2 regions of the Lactococcus sp. FSL W8-0209 genome follow, and region 2 is predicted to be linked to the other one. Evidence: riboswitches for the same ligand, from Rfam matches in the RefSeq annotation. Region 2 holds a riboswitch; the other holds the start of a gene.
What was found. Region 2 has a riboswitch for thiamine pyrophosphate ahead of thiT (energy-coupled thiamine transporter ThiT). Riboswitches for the same ligand answer to the same signal wherever they lie in the genome.
Positions count from the first base shown of each region.

Region 1: linked by a shared signal. The riboswitch ahead of thiM (hydroxyethylthiazole kinase) and the one ahead of thiT (energy-coupled thiamine transporter ThiT) in region 2 are both predicted to bind thiamine pyrophosphate.

Region 1 covers NZ_JBBOVN010000001.1:1,494,728-1,503,360, forward strand. The annotation lists gene dltB (D-alanyl-lipoteichoic acid biosynthesis protein DltB) at 1-613, opposite strand, end outside; gene dltA (D-alanine--poly(phosphoribitol) ligase subunit DltA) at 613-2,112, opposite strand; gene dltX (teichoic acid D-Ala incorporation-associated protein DltX) at 2,137-2,268, opposite strand; gene thiE (thiamine phosphate synthase) at 2,457-3,104, opposite strand; gene thiD (bifunctional hydroxymethylpyrimidine kinase/phosphomethylpyrimidine kinase) at 3,094-3,897, opposite strand; gene thiM (hydroxyethylthiazole kinase) at 3,911-4,663, opposite strand; TPP riboswitch at 4,744-4,845, opposite strand; gene MKX45_RS07385 (hypothetical protein) at 4,947-5,357, opposite strand; gene MKX45_RS07390 (glycosyltransferase family protein) at 5,347-7,272, opposite strand; gene wecB (non-hydrolyzing UDP-N-acetylglucosamine 2-epimerase) at 7,408-8,496, opposite strand.
Region 2 covers NZ_JBBOVN010000001.1:602,434-611,066, reverse strand. The annotation lists gene MKX45_RS03130 (ECF-type riboflavin transporter substrate-binding protein) at 1-78, opposite strand, end outside; gene MKX45_RS03125 (methionine ABC transporter permease) at 126-821, opposite strand; gene MKX45_RS03120 (methionine ABC transporter ATP-binding protein) at 821-1,927, opposite strand; partial or broken gene MKX45_RS03115 (MetQ/NlpA family ABC transporter substrate-binding protein) at 2,031-2,891, opposite strand; gene MKX45_RS03110 (MetQ/NlpA family ABC transporter substrate-binding protein) at 2,910-3,770, opposite strand; gene MKX45_RS03105 (MetQ/NlpA family ABC transporter substrate-binding protein) at 3,887-4,747, opposite strand; gene MKX45_RS03100 (MetQ/NlpA family ABC transporter substrate-binding protein) at 4,891-5,751, opposite strand; TPP riboswitch at 6,334-6,433, shown strand; gene thiT (energy-coupled thiamine transporter ThiT) at 6,480-7,028, shown strand; gene MKX45_RS03090 (aminoacyl-tRNA deacylase) at 7,122-7,598, shown strand; gene MKX45_RS03085 (biotin transporter BioY) at 7,709-8,257, shown strand; gene MKX45_RS03080 (DUF3397 domain-containing protein) at 8,281-8,633, shown strand, end outside.

The sequences.
Region 1 (8,633 bases), 890 kb from region 2:
TCAAGTATCCGATGATGAATTTATAAAGGAAACCTTGGAAAATTCTAAAGACTCCTTTATTTAATAAATCAAGGTATTTCTCAGTGACAACTGGCGCTTTTAGTTCTTTAACAAAACGTCGGAAGCGGTCAATTGGTCCTGATGAAATCGTTGGATAGAAATAGAGAAAATATAGAAATTCTTTAAGAGGAACGGCTTTAATAAGTCCGTCTCGTATTTCCATAATCATGGCTACTGTCTTAAAACTGATGTAAGAGATTCCTAAGAATCCAAGAATTGAACCTGGTCCAGGTCCTGGATTGAACAGAGGATGCACTTTGACAATCACTAATGGCAAAATAGAGAGCAGAATGATGAGGTAGAAAACGAAACTCTGATTCTTGTTTTGTTTTACTCGATACCACTCATAGAATTTTACAATGATAGTCTGGAAGACTCCGAAGCCGATTAATGCCCAAATTGTCACTGTTCCTGAAAATGTCAGCCAAAGAAAAGCGATGGTCAATAGGACTTGATACCACATGAGTTTTTTACCCAGAAGCTGGGCAATAACGATAGGAATTAAAGCAAGTCCTAAAATCACGAAGTAAAAGGGTGTTGAATAGGGTTGCACTAGTTGTCACCTCGCTCTTTTTGGGCGAGTACCTTGCGGTCAACTTTGCCATTTTGATTCAATGGGAACTTTTTAAGATAAACAAACTTAGTTGGCATCATGTAATCCATAATTGTTTTTGAAAGTTCAGCTTTGAGTTCTTTTGTGAAGGCGCGTTCGGCTGCACGGTCTTCAAATTTTTTTTCTGTTTCTAAATAAGCGATTAATGCGGTGACTTTATGCTGGTCATTCGTTTTCGGTAAGACTACTGCTTTTTCAATCTCTTTTAAGTTTTGAATATTGGCTTCAATATCTTGAAGTTCAATACGGAATCCGTTAAATTTAACTTGAAAATCAATTCGTCCTTGGTAACGAAGCATTCCGTCAGCGGAAATTGAACCGGCATCTCCTGTATGATAAGCGGGTTTTCCGTCGACTGTGAAAAAGGCTTGCTCAGTTTTTTCTGGATTTTCAAAATAACCTTTGGCTACCGAATCACCAACAATGATGATTTCCTTATCCATAATTTTTAAGTCAACACCTGGTTTGGCAAAACCAATTGGGACACGATCATTTTCTGTCAGTAATTCTTTCGTAATTTTCACTGACGAAATGGCTCCTGTTGCTTCTGTTGGACCATAGGTATTATATATATTTGCTGACGGAAAAGCTGTCAGTAATTTTTCTGCTGTTTTCTTTGTTAATTCTTCACCGCAGAAAATAAATTGAACTAATTGAGGGTGTTCTTTCTCAGTGAACGAAGGGTCCAATAAGCAAATATCAACAAATGATGGTGTTGAAATCCAAGTATTAATGACCGTTTTGTTCAAACGCTCAAAGAGTAATTTGAAGTTGGTTGTTTCGTCACGTGAGAGTGAAATTAATGTTCCGCCAGTTGTAAGACTTGGATACAAGCTGAAAATTGATAAATCAAAGCTGTAAAGGGCTTGTGACAAGATCTGATTATTTTCAATTTTCATAAAATCATTGTTCATCCAATTGGTGAAAGTCACAAGATTATCATGACTGACTTCAACACCTTTTGGTACTCCTGTTGTTCCAGAAGTATAAATAATATAATTGCTGTCATTTCCAGAAACAGCTTTCGAAAAATCAAGTGCTGGAAGTTTGTCAGTCAAAATCTGGTCAGTAAGTTCAAGAGAAATTCTGTCAGTAAAAAGTGCTTCAAAATCTGCTGACAACTCAACTGTTGTGAGTACCGCCGCTGGTTTTGCTGCTGATTTAATCATTTCTGTCCGCTCAAATGGTGTGTGAGCATCAACAGGAATATAAGCGTGACCAGTTAAATTTGTCGCAAGCATGGCTGCTAAAGTGATAAAATCGTTTTTACCGAAAATCAAGATTGGGCGCTGATTCAAATTGCGTTCATTGATTTGTTCTGAGATATGTGAAACCGCGGCAAATAATTGACGGTAAGTAAATTTCTGCTCACGCTCGGCAAGTACGATAAGGTCTGGTTCATTTTTTGCAATTTCAAAAATTTGTTCTAATAATTTCATAATTAATTCCTTCAATAATTCTCTCTAAAATTCGTTATAGATAAAGTGCGCTCCGCCAGTATGACTGTAGGAATAAAGATAGAGCAGAATTAAAATAATTATAAAGTAAAATACTGTTTTAGCCAAAAATAGACGAATTTCTTTTTTCTTGTCCATTGGAACTCCTTTTAAATATAAATCAATAAGAGGTTTTAGAATACTCAGTTAATCTCATATCATTTATGACTCTGATTATAACATTTATTAAAGAAAAAAAACTTACATTTGTGTAAGTTTAATTTATATAATAAAAAGAAAACGGAATCATTTTGTTTTGTTGTATTTTTAAGGGTACAACATCTTTTTCATCTAATATTTTGCTTAATTTTTTGAACCATATTTTTGTAATTTTTGGATTCTGTCAGCAAAGAAATTACCGCAACTCCACCCTGACCAATTTTTGAAAGCTCTGTCAGTGAATTTTCAGTAATTCCACCAATTCCAACAGTTGGTAATTGATTATGCTCAAGCATTTTTCTTAAATGGTCAATCCCAATTGGTTCTGCTGCGTCGGACTTGCTATTTGTTGGATAAATTGGACCAATTCCCAAATAGTCAGCCCCACTCTTTTGAGCGCTTTCTAATTCCATATCATTACTGACAGAAAGTCCTACCCACATTTCTTGGCCAATCAGCTCGCGAATTTTACTGACAGAATCATCGTCTTGTCCGACATGAATCCCGTCAGCTGACAATTCACATGCCAATTCAACATCATCATTCACAATAAAAGAAACAACCGCTTTCTGAGCTACTTCTTGTAGTCTTTTTGCTACTTCTAATCGTTGATTTTTATTTTTATAAATTGTACCCTTATCACGAAATTGATAAACCGTTACTCCACTTTTTATGATTACAGAAATTTTATCGACTGCATCATCAATTGAAAGTTTTGGAAAATCTTGTGGGCCAGCAATAAAATACGCCCTCAGGTCTAAAATTTTATTTTTCATTAATTGTCACCCAATGGTTTAACGGTCCATGACCGTGACCAACATTAATTGTTTGTGAAATAGCTTCAGTAATAAACAATTTAGCTTTTGGCATCACTTCTTTTAAATCTTCTCCTAAAGCTAAATGAGCTGTAATATAAGAAGAAAGTGTATCTCCGGTTCCGTGTGTTCTTTCTGTCAGTAATCTTTTAGAGTCATAAGTACTAACAGAACCATCTGTCATCAATAAATAATCTCTGACCAGTTCTCCATTGCCATGTCCCCCTTTAATCAGCACATTTTTAGCACCTAACTTTTGAATATCATGAAGGGCTTTTAAAATTTCCTTTTCGTCAGTAATTTTATAGCCACACATAACCTCTGCCTCTTCCAAATTGGGAGTGACCAATTCTGCTAAAGGTAACAATTCATTTTTTATCAAATCAATGGCTTCTCTTGTCAAAAGAATTGCCCCGCCTTTAGCCACCATTACCGGATCAACCAGCAAATGCTTCGGTTTATATTTTTTCAAGCCTTGAATTACCGCTTCAACTTGAGCAGTATCAAAAAGTGCCCCCGTTTTAGCTGCCGAAATTTCCAAATCAGAAAATACAGAGTCAAATTGAGCCAAAATAAAAGCTTTATTTGTCGGTAAAATTTCTTGTACCCCATAGGTATTTTGCGCTGTCAACCCTGTCACAATCGTTGCCGAATATACTTTTTGATTATGAAAAGTTTTCAGGTCAGCATTAATACCAGCCCCACCAGAAGAATCAATTCCAGCGATTGTCACAACTTGAGAAACATCAATCATTTCTTTTTCTCCCTTATATAACCTCTTGCGTCGCTTGATAAATTTTATCAAGAAGACGATTCACAAAATTTCCTGGTAGATTTTCTACTTGCTCAGTAGCTTGCACACCAGATTCACCGAAGAATTCTGTCGCTTCATGAGCCGCCTTAAATAAATCATCAGATACAGCCGCAAAAGTTCCAACAATTGCTGACAGCATGTCCCCACAGCCAACATTAATTTTAAAAAGTGGACTATCAGTTTCAACAAATAATTCCTCAAACCCATTAGAAATAACATCAACTTTTCCAGTTTGAATAATGACTGCCCCTGTTTTTTGAGCAGCAACTCGCGCGTGCTCAACTTCTAAATTTGACTCAAGTGCATCAATTCCTTTGTTCAAGCTTTCTTTATCAGCAAACCAAGCAATTTCCGCTGAATTCCCACGAATGATATCAAATTTCACCTCTTGTATTAATCTTTTGACAAAATTTGCTCTAAAAGGGACATTGACAGCAACTGGGTCCAAAATTAAAGGTTTGTGCTTTTGATTTGCTAACTGACAAATAGTCAAAAAAAGCGGATAATCCTTTTCTGAAATGGTTCCAATATTAACCACTACAGCATCTGCAATTTCAACTAAAGTTTCACTTTCTGAAATTTCCGCAGTCATTAATGGTGAACCACCAGCAAAACTAATCGCATCCGCAACTCTTTGTGGAGTTACAAAATTCGCTAAATTTAAGATAAGTGGTTGTTTTTCTTGAATCTTTTCTAAAATTGACATCAAAAAACTCCTTTATTAACACAAGGAGGGCTCTAGTATGATAAGAAAGTAAGCTAAAAGATTTTCATAAAGAAAATACAATTAAAACTCGGACACATTCTTACGCAGGTCTTAACCTGTTCAAGTCTGATGGTCTTTCTCAACCGGTAATTTTAGTTTTACCAGTACCCATTGTGTGATTGATTTATTTTTAAAACTACAACTACTTTAACATATATAAACTAAAAAAACTAATTTCGCAAATCTACAAAAGAAAAAACCTAGCCCAAAAGGCAGGTTTTTCTTATTTTTTATGCTCATCAATATGAGGGTCAACACTTTCTTCTTGCCGATTAGTTTTTACCCAATCATTTTTAGAGTTGAAATATCGAATGGCTGACTGCGGATAAATTTGAGTTAAAATAAGTAGAAATTTCGTCAGATTAACAGTATCTTTCACTACATCCCACACCCTTGTTTTTTCTTGAGATTTTCCTTTGTTATAAAGAATAGCCCATACAAAATTCACAAAGATAATATAAATTGACATCACGATAAAAAGCAAAACAACAATTTTAAGTGATTGAGTAATCCCTGATAGGATAGCAGAATTAACAATCATAATCAGTGTATAAATTACAATAATATATTCAATTCCCATTAGCCAAGGTTTCAGTAAGGTCATCAATAATTCAAACTTCTGTTTATTCTGCAATTTTTTTGACCGAATCGTCGGCAAAATATTTTGAAGATTGAATATTTCCCTGTGCCCACCGCACTCGTTGTTTAACCAAAGCCTCATTATCATTGATAATCCCTGTTTGTTCAATGTAAATATCATCGAATTGAGCATTTTTAACTTCAATATCTGACAGAAAGAGACGAGTTGATAAATCAAAATCTTCAACAAGTGAATCTGTCCAAGGGTCTTCATTCAATGCCTGAAGAGTACTTAATTTACAGAACTGTCCATTTCCACCAAAAGCAACTGTATTGGTCAAAGTCCGAAACATCTGTGTCGCATTGATAATTTCAGAAAATTCCAAGTCTTGTGAAGCATCTTTAAGCAAATTGGTAACACGAACCTTGGATTGCAAACCAGTAAGCTTTGCATCATGATTGAAAGCCATATTTACTTTTTCAAAATAATTGTTATCAAGTTTTGTATCGGCATCAATTATCGCAATAAGAACATCCTCCGGAGCAATTCCAGCTTCTTGAATTTGCTCACTAATTTGATAATAAGCCCAATTCAAAGCCGTCCCTTTTCCTTTTTGCGCATTAGGTTTAATACGTCTTAGAACATTCAATCGAGAATCTTGAATTTCAGAAATTTTTTCTAAGCTCCGATCATCACTTGCATCATCAATAACAGTTACTACCAAATTCTCATAATTATTTTTCAAAATACTTTTCAAAGTCGTTTGAATAACCAATTCTTCATTCAAACACGGAATCAAAACGTAAATATGAAATTGTTTTTTTATTTTCTCATCTTTGAAATCTAATGCCGTTATCTTTTGTCTTTTATTATATGAATACCACAAAATAACGGCTTCTACCGTAAAGTAAAGAAATACGAAAACTGAAAAAATAAAGAAAATATAATTGATACGGTCAAAAATATCAAAAACCAAATAGCTTTGTTTCCAATAATGATATCTTACAATATATAAATAGAGGAAAGGCAAGCTTGAACCAATATATAGTAAGATCTTCGTTCTTGGTCTGATAAATTTTTTCAAACCTGTATAGATTGTCAAAAGCATAATCACAACAACTTCAAAAATTTGTAGCGCAAAATAACTATTGAAAATTTTGTTATTAAAATGAATAAAATTAGTTGGTGGATTAAGAAGGAAAAGATAAGCATAAACTCCTAGAACAACCAGTATTAATACATAAATTGGTTTTAATGACAGTATCTTTTTCTTTGATTTTTCTCCTTTATATCCAATAACTAAAGCAAAAGCAATAATTGGTAGGACGAATTGAGAAAATACAGTCAATCCTTCTATCCAATGTGCCAAAAAGACATTATAATTAAGCTCAATGCTATTAAAGAAACCTTCTTGTGCAAAATTAAAGGTAATATTTACTTGAGTTCCTGAATAAACGATTAATGCAACGATGTAGACAACTAAGAGCACATAAACCGTATATTTGATAATCTTTCCTAATTGTTTGGCATCAATCCCACTAAATTTACAAAAACTCAAATACATGATTGGCATAAATGGTACGATCAGATACCTGATATCCATATTACTGACAATCGAGAAATCAAACCCCTCATGTTCAACCAAGAATTTAATAATGAATTGAATCGTTATAATTGGCAATGTAACGAACCACAAAGAAGCAATCAATGTTGCCAATTTATAAATTAACCTCTTCTTTGTTGAAACATAATAAGCTAAAGCACAACAAAGTAAAATGAAGATAGCAATTAAAAATCGGAAGGAAAATAACTGTGGAACAGCATGTTCCCCACCTATGAGGTAAGTCAAGGAGACGATTAAGCGATTGGAACCATACATCTGGAAACCAAAGACACCGAGAATACTCAAATTTCTAACTGAATTCGGAATTTTTTCGCTATCCGTAATGATAAAAAATGAGCTAAGCATCAAAGGAGCCACAAAAAAAGAATGGTAAAGAATTTTTCTCTAGAAGTAAAATTTGATAAGCGGAAAATAAACTCAAAATTAAAAAGGAAGATAAAAATGAGACAGACAGACTGGAAAGACTTTAAATTAATTTTTTTATTTTTCATTTAGAATATTAATAATCTGTAAGGAAGTCGTTCCATCACCATAAGGATTCTTACTTCCTGACATCCTTTCATATTTAGTCTTGTCTGTCAGTAAAGTCCGAGTCTCATTAACAATATTTTCTTTTGAAGTCCCAACAAGCTTTAAAGTACCAGCCAGAACACCTTCGGGTCTTTCAGTTGTATCACGTAAAACAAGTACTGGAATTCCTAAGAAAGCCGCTTCTTCTTGAATTCCACCAGAGTCAGTTAAAATCAATTCGGCATGACGCATCACATTATGAAAGTTAATTGTATCCAGCGGGTCAATGATTTTAATATTACTATGTTCCAGTAATTTTTGCGCTTTTTCACGAATGATTGGATTCATATGAATTGGATAAATGATTTTATGTGTTTCTTTAAATTCATCAGCAATCTCTGCAATTCCATCAAAAATTTCTTCTAAATCACTCAAATTTTCACGACGGTGAGCTGTCACTAAAATCATTTTCTTGTCAGCTTGCCATGATAAAGCTTCATTTGTATAATCATCCTTTAAAGTATACTGAAACATATCTATAGCACTGTTTCCAACTACAAAAACCTGATTTTTTGGCTTTCCTTCTTTTAAAAGATTTTCTTTCGTCATTTCCGTTGGTGTAAAATGATAATCAGCCATCAAACCAACAATTTGACGATTCATTTCTTCAGGAAATGGTGAAAATTTATTGTAAGTTCGCAAACCTGCTTCAATATGTGCCAACTTTATCTGATTAAAATAAGCAACCAAACTTCCAGACAAAGTAGCTGCAGTATCACCATGAACTAAGATGATATCTGGTTGTTCCTTTTTAATAATTGGGTCAAGACCGCTGATTGATCCTGCCACAATTTCTGATAAACCAGAATATTTTTCCATGATTTTTAAATCGTAATCAACTTCCACAGAAAATTCATCTAAAAGTTCATTGAGCATTTCTTTGTGCTGCCCTGTGTTAATCAGTACAATTGGATTCCCTTGCCTTTTCGCCTCCTGGATTACTGGATAAACTTTAATAAATTCTGGCCTAGTCCCAAATATAAAAAGTAACTTTTTCATCTCTACCTCACCATCTATTTTTAAAAATATACTTTTTGCTTCATCTAGAATTATTCCTGTTGTAGTTTATTTCCTATTTTACATCTATTCTAATAGATATTGGTTTCAAGAGCAAATATATTGCATAGAATAGGATT
Region 2 (8,633 bases):
AATTAGCCAACCAATAATCACAAACAAAGCAGCTCCAATCCCAGTAGCAACAACAATTTTTACAGAGTTATTTTTCATTGTTTCTCCTTTTTATAAAATATTTTTATCTAAAATTATTTGATAAATTATCGATGTGAAACCCGTCTAGCTAAGAAATCACCAACAAGCTGAACCAATAAAACAAAAATCAAGATTAAAATGGTTGCAAACCAAGTCACATCATTGGCAAAGCGATTATATCCATAAGAAATGGCCGTATTTCCTAGTCCACCAGCTCCAATCGCACCAGCCATTGCAGTCAAACCAATCAAGGAAATTAAAGTAACGGTTGAAACACGAATTAAACTAGCTAATTCTTCACGAAGATAGACCGTGAAAACAATATCGAGAAAATCAGCTCCCACCGTTTGAGCTGCTTCAACTTTTCCATGGTCAACAGACTCAAGCGAAGCTTGAACTTGTCTGGCATAAAAAGGAGCCACTCCTAGAGCCAATGGAACTAAAGCCGCAGTAACACCAATCTGCGTCCCCACCAAAATTTTAGTCAAGGGAGCAATTGCTGCTAATAAGATAATAAAGGGAAAAGCCCGTCCGATAGAAACAATTTTATCTAAAATCCAAAATAATGGTCGATTAGGTGTAATCCCATCTTCAGCAGTCACCACAACACCAATTCCAAATATCAATCCCAATAAACCACCAATAAGTGCTGAAATAAATGTCATATAAAGCGTTTGAACAATTGCTGTCCACCAACCCGTCTCACCTGTCCATCCTAAATAAACCACATTAGGAAATGTATGTGCAAACCATTCTGCCATTAGTCTACCGTCCTTTCAATTTTACCTAAAACTTCAAATTTTAAATGTCTTTCAACGAAATATGCCTTTGCGGCAGCCCGATGTTCACTTGAACCTTTTAAGGTCAAAACTAATGAACCAAAAGGTTGTCCTTGAAGTAACTCAACATTACCATAGAAAATGTTAGTTGTTACATCAAATTTTTTCGTAATATCAGAAACCACAGGGTCTTCAAGCTCTGAACCTGAATAATCTAAGTGAATTAATTCTTCGTCATCTGCTAATTGTGCCAGAAGTTCTGTTCTAGAAAGACTGGCAATAAAACGATTGACCGAACTTGTTGTTTCAATAAATTGTTTCGTCAAAGCTTCTTTAGGTTGTGCAAAAATATCAATTAATGAATTTTGTTCAATGATTTCACCATTTTGCATAACAGCTACTTTATTAGCAATTTCCTTAACCACTTGCATCTCATGTGTAATTAAAACAACTGTGATTCCTAATTTTTCATGAAGAGATTTAAGTAAATCTAAGATTTGATTGGTTGTTTTTGGATCAAGTGCTGATGTTCCTTCATCTGAAATCAAAATCTCAGGGTCATTAGCAAGCGCACGCGCAATAGCAACTCTTTGTTTTTGTCCCCCAGAAAGCTGAGCTGGATACTTATCAGAAAGCTCTTCTAAATCAACCAATTTTAATAATTCGGTCACTTTATCCGTTTTTTCCTTTTTTGTAAGATAACGTTTTTTCCCGTTTTTATCTTCGATTTGGCTATGTTGTAAAGCAAAAGCCACGTTATTGAAAACTGTTTTTTCACTTAAAAGATTAAAATGTTGAAAAATCATCCCAATCTTTTGACGAAACTCACGTAATTTCGCGCCAGTAAATTTTACAGGATTTTCACTATCAAAAATCTTCTCACCATTAATCACAATTTGACCTTTGGTCGGTTTTTGAAGGAGATTAATGGTTCTGACCAAAGTTGATTTACCAGCCCCAGAATAACCAATTACTCCATAAATATCCCCTTTTTCAATGTGTAAAGTAGCATCTTTTACTGCTGTGACTAATCGTCCTTTCTGATGAAATTGTACAGAAAGATTATTTAATTCAATAATTGCTGTCATATTGTTTTCCTTTATCTTTTTTCATTCTCTGTCAGTACTGACAAAGTTATTTTCTCTTTTGTCAGTACTGACAGAAAATCTCGTCTCTGACGAGTTTTCTTAGTTACAATTTTAAATTCCAAGCGGGGAGTTCTCCACCATCTGGATATTCTTTTTTAATGGTATCAGCGATATTTTTTTGCTCATAAGCCTTGACCACTTCTTTATAAACTTTATTATTTTTATCAGACTGATTTGCCGCAATAAAATTAATCCATTGAGCTGAATCTTCATTTAAAGGTTCTTGATAAATTGATTCTTTCTCCGAAATTTTTGCTGAAATAGCAAAATTATAATTAATGACTGCTGCAGCAACAGAATCAAGCGCACGTGGGGTTTGACTTGCATCAATTTCTTTGATAATTAAGCCTTTAGGATTATCTCTGATATCTTTAACCGTTGCTAATGCTCCTCTAGAAGTATCAAGTTTAATGAGTCCTGCATTTTTTAAAACATAAAGGGCGCGTCTTTCATTGGTAACATCATTTGGGATAGCAATCTTACTTTTATCAGGAATTTCCGTCACATTTTTATACTTTGTCGAATACAAATGAATCGGCGTAATAATTGTATCACCAATTGATACGATATTTCCATTATTAGCTTTATTCCATGATTTCAAGTAAGCGTAATGTTGAAAGGCATTGAGGTCCACTTCATGGTTAGCCAAAGCTTTATTGGGCTAATCTCCGTCAGTAAAATTTACAAATTTTAAAGTAATCCCAAATTGGTCTTTTGCATTTTTTTGAACTTGTTTCCAAATGGCATCTTCTTGTTTCCCACCAGGCATCAAACCTATTTTTACGATTTTACTGACAGAAGTAGATTTACTTTTTCCCTGTCTTAAAGTAAAAGTGATTAGACCCACGATAATAACCAGCAAAAGCAAACTTCCAAAAAGAATTTTTCGATTTCTTGGATTCATAAATAAATCCTTTCATTTTCAAAGTTTCAAGTTCCAAGCTGGCAATTCTCCGCCATCTGGATATTGTTCTTTGATTGCTTTTTCTGTCGCTTTTGAAGCATAAGCCTTGGCAACTTCTTTGTAAACTTTATTATTTTTTTCTTTACTTGTCGCAGCAATAAAGTTAATATACTGAGCAGAAGTTTTGTTGAGAGGTTCCATATAGACAGACTCAGAATTTGGTAAGCTGGCTGCGGTTGCATAATTATAGTTAACCACTGACAAAGCAACAGAATCAAGCGCACGCGGTGTTTGGCTTGCATCCACTTCTTTGAATTTCAATTGATACGGATTTTCTGTGATATCTGGCAAACCAACTAATTTGCTAGAATCACTTGTTGTCAATTTAATCAAACCTGCACTTTGGAGCACGAACAATGCCCGACTTTCATTTGAAGCATCATTTGGTATTGCAACGGTTGACCCTTCTTTTAAATCTGACAATTTGCTGACTTCTTTTGAATAAATGTGCATTGGTGTAATATAAGTATTTCCTACTGCCACAATATCACTCTTATGTGCTTTATTCCAAGTTTTCACATAATTATAAGATTGAAAGGCATTGACATCAATATCTCCCGAAAGAAGTGCTTCATTAGGTTGATTATAATCAGAAAAATAAACAAATTTTAGCTTTAAATCATATTTTTCTTTGGCGGTTTTAGCTACTGATTTCCAAACCTCTTGGTCTTGCTTGTCCCCACTCATGATTCCAACTTTAACTGTTTTTTGAGCGGTTGATTTTTTACTTGCTTGATGATTTAAACTAAAGAAAGCAACCAAAGCAACAACGATAATCACTGCAAGTGCAACAATAATATTTCTATTTTTCGGATTCAAATTTTTCCCCAAATTCTACTGAATACTTATAAAATATTCTATTTCACAAGTGTTCAGACCTTCTTTGAACGATAAGCCTCTCAATGAAGAGAGACTTATTTGAGTATTAAAAACAATTATTTTAATTTCAAGCCCCAAGCAGGAATTGTACTCTTGTCCGGATAAGCCTTAGCAATAGTTTTTTTGGTTGCTTCTGTTTCATAAGCTTTGACAACATCTTTATAAACAGTGTTGTTTTCGTCTTTTTTATTAGCAACAATAATATTAATCCATTGTTGGCTATCTTTATTAACTGGTTCTGTAAAAATGGCATCAGATTTCTTTAAACCAGCAGTAACGGCATAATTATTATTGATAACTGCTGCATCGACTGAATCTAAAGCACGCGCAGTTTGTGAAGCATCAAGTTCTTTAATGACCAAATTTTTTGGATTTGATGTGATATCTTTGACAGTCGCCAGTGTTTGACCAGAAACATCCAATTTAATCAAGCCCGCAGACTTCAAGACATAAAGGGCACGACTTTCGTTAGAAGCATCATTTGGTACCGCAATGGTTCCACCCTCTTTGATATCTGAAATATTTTTGAGTTGTTTTGAGTAAACGCTGATTGGCGAAATCACTGTATCCCCAATCGCCACTAAATTGCCATTATTTGCTTTATTCCATGCTTTTAAAAAAGCATAATGTTGAAAGGCATTTAAGTCAATATCGCCATTTTTCAATGCTGTATTTGGCTGAGTATAATCCGTAAAGTGTGTGAATTTCAAAGTAATTCCATATTTATCTTTAGCAGTTTTAGATACCGTTTGCCAAATGCTGTCATCTTCTTTTGTTCCTGTCATTATCCCAATTTTCACTGTTTTATTTACCGTTTTATTTGCTTGAGATTTTTGACCAAAGCCGATAAATGCAGCAATAGCTACAATAATAACAACAATTATTCCAATAATTATATTACGATTTCTAGGATTCATAATCTTCTCCAATTTCTACTGACCAAACCGTTCGTAATCAGTTTGAGTCTTCTGTCAGTAAAATTTATTAGCCCTAAGGCAGAAATTTCTAAAGTAGAAATTTCCAAAGTTTTCACCTAACCGTTACTTTTTAACGAAATTACTTAGTCGAGTTTCAATCCCCAAGCAGCAATTTTTCTCTTATCAGGATAAGCTTTCTCAATTGCTTTTTTCGTTGCTTCAGTTTGGTAGGCTTTCACAACTTCTTTATAAATTTTGTTATTAGCATCTTTTTTATTTGCAACGATGATATTAATCCACTGCTCGCTATCTTTGTTTACAGGTTCAGTATAAATAGACTCTTCAACCGTTAATTTTGCTGTTGTTGCAAAATCGTCATTAATTACTGCCGCTGTAATTGAATCAAGCGCACGCGGTGTTTGTGCCGCATCTAATTCTTTAATGACCAAATTTTTTGGATTTGAATTAATATCTTTGACTGTCGCAAGTGTATCACCTGATACAGAAAGGCCAATCAAACCAGCATTCTTCAAGACATAAAGTGCGCGACTTTCATTTGAAGCGTCATTAGGTACTGCAATTGTATCTCCTGATTTAATTTGGCTCAATGAAGTAATTTTTTTAGAATAAAGACGAATTGGTGAAATTGTTGTATTACCAATTGCTTTCAAATCACCGTCATTAGCTTTATTCCAAGCATTCAAGAAAGCATAATGTTGGAAGGCATTCAAATCAATATCGCCGTTTTTCAAAGCTGTATTTGGTTGTGTATAATCTGTAAAATGAGTGAATTTTAAAGTAATTCCATATTTATCTTTAGCTGTTTTAGAAACAGTTGACCAAATGGCATCATCTTCTTTTGTTCCTGTCATTATTCCAATATTCACAGTTTTATTTGCCGTTTTACTTCCACCAGATTTATGATTAAAACCGAAAAATGCAGCGATAGCAACAATTACAACAACAATAACGACAATTAAAATATTTCTGTTTCTTGGATTCATTTCTTCTCCCTTTTTTCTAATTGATTTATTTTTTAAAATCAATTATTCCCCTTTTGATAAACTTTTTACATCTATTAGAAAAATTAACCGTGCACCTGTTAATTTTTCTAATACTAAACAAATTCTTCAAGATAAAGCGCTCATGCTAAATAAAAATAGCTCATTTCATATAAAGAAACGAGCTATATCGTGGTACCATTCTTGATTTAAGCACTTTTTAGTTCACTGAAAATTTTCAGATTCCAAAGGCAACTTTCAAGTTCAATAACGAGAACCATTCCGTCAAGAGCTTAGTTAAACCTCACTCTTGCTACGCTTATCAAGCCATTTTCATTGCTTCACTCAGGCTTGCTCTCACCGCTACAAGCTCTCTGTGCTGACCTTCACAATTACTTACTCGACCGCTTTTATTTTGTCCGAATTTGTGTATAGACTTATTCTAACAGACTTTCGTTTTTTTTGAATTATTGATTTTTTATGTTGCCTTAAATATTTTTTAAGTTTAATTTATAAAATAGATTAACAATCTTAAAAAAATGCTTTTCAACTTAAAATATGCTAAACTTAATGAGTAAAAATAAATATTTGCACAATGGGTCTATTGACAAAACTGTCAGTAGCGAGAAATACCATCTGACCTGATCTGGGTAATGCCAGCGTAGGAATGTGTTAAGACAAATGTCTAATTTCTAACCCTCCTTTTGTGCGCATCAAAAAGGAGTTTTTTTATGTCTAATTCTAAGTTCAATGTCCGTTTGTTAACGGAAATTGCCTTCATGGCGGCACTCGCCTTCATCATCAGCCTTATTCCAAATACTGTTTATGGCTGGATTATTGTTGAAATCGCCTGTATCCCAATTCTTATTCTCAGTTTTCGTCGCGGCCTAACAGCTGGACTTGTCGGTGGATTAATCTGGGGAATTCTGTCAATGATTACTGGACACGCTTATATTTTAACCTTGTCTCAAGCTTTTCTTGAATATCTCATCGCCCCTGTTTCACTTGGAATTGCTGGACTTTTCCGCCAAAAAACAGCCCCTCTAAAACTTGCACCAGTTCTTTTGGGAACTTTTGTTGCTGTTCTTCTTAAATACTTCTTCCATTTTATTGCCGGAATCATCTTCTGGAGCCAATACGCTTGGAAAGGCTGGGGAGCCGTTGCTTATTCTCTTGCCGTCAATGGAATCAGTGCAATTTTGACTGCTATTGCTGCATTTGTCATTTTGATCATTTTCGTCAAAAAATTCCCTAAACTTTTCATTTATAGCAATTACTAATAAAATCTGTCAGTAACTTTTACAAAAAAAATAAATCTGTCAGTAAAATTATTTTATCTTGTCAGTCAGCACAAATTCTTCTATAATAAAGCTATGTCTAAAAAGCAAAAATTAAAGAAAACACTTGTAGAACAAATTCTTGATAAGGCAAAAATTGAGCATACTGGACTTGCTATTAACGCTTTAGAAAGTAATAGCCTCCCTGAGGATATCAGTCGCAGTGATATTTATAAAACACTAGCACTAATCGGCGATAAAACTGGCCCTGTCATTGGCATTCTTCCACTGACAGAGCATTTATCAGAAAAAAAATTGGCCAAAGTTTCGGGCAATAAAAAAGTAAGCATGATTCCTCAAAAAGACTTGCAAAAAACAACAGGTTATATTCACGGTGCAAATAATCCTGTGGGGATTTGGCAAAATAAAAAATTCCCGATTTTCATTGATTCTATTGCCTTAGAGCACGACTTTATCGTTTGTTCAGCTGGCGAAGTTGGGCGTAGCATAAAAATCGCTCCTAAAGTCCTTGCTGACTTTGTTCATGCTCAATTTGTCGAAATTAGAGAATAAAATTACTGACAGAATTTCTGTCAGTAATTTTTTGTTTATTAAAGCAAGAGTTTGCAAAAATTCTTCTTTTTTAGTATATTTTATTTTATACATAAAACAAAGGATTCTTAATGCAAAATACAAAATTATATTCTTTAACCCTAATTGCTCTTGGTGCAGCAATTATTGCGGTTCTCTCTCCTCTGTCTATCCCAATTGGTATTGTGCCCGTCACCTTACAAACACTTGCCGTAGGACTTGTTGCCACAGTACTAAAAGCGCGTGAAACTTTTTTTGCTATCTTACTCTATCTCCTGCTAGGATTTATTGGAATTCCCGTATTCACTGGTGGGACATCAGGAATTGCGGTTCTTTTTGGCCCAACAGGTGGTTTTCTAATTGCCTTTTTAATAATGGGAACTCTTATTTCTTTTGGCCTTCATCAAATTAATTATAAGACCATCCCTGCTTTTATCATAAATATTGTAGGACACCTGCTTATGTTAGTTATCGGAACATTGTGGCTCAAATTTTTTACCAATGTCGACTGGTCATTGGCCTTAAAGCTTGGATTCACACCATTTGTCATTGTTGAAATTATTAAAGCTGTCCTTGTCACTATCTTTGGCTTAGCACTTATTCGTGCACTTTCTCACACAAATAAATACTTTACAAACTAAGGCAAAACCGATACAATTAGTCTATGTTTATAAAAGTACTTATGGCGCTTTATCCCCTTATTGTCTTTATTGCATTGGTTTTCATTTTCAAGTTTTTTAGACTTCGTCACTTAACCAATCGCAAACTAAAAATTCCAGATGTTTTTACAATATTTCTCATCTTAGGGATGCAAATTTTTTCTAAAAATGTTACAAGTATCAGCATCATTCCATACTACCTGCTAATCATTTCTGGCTTAGCGCTTGTTTTGTTGTTGCTTGATTTGCTTTATTATAAACAATTTACCTATCGTCGCTTTTTAAAACTCTGGTGGCGCTTGACCTTCTTTATTACTTTGATTATTTATCTTATCCTTATTGTGATAACATTTACCCA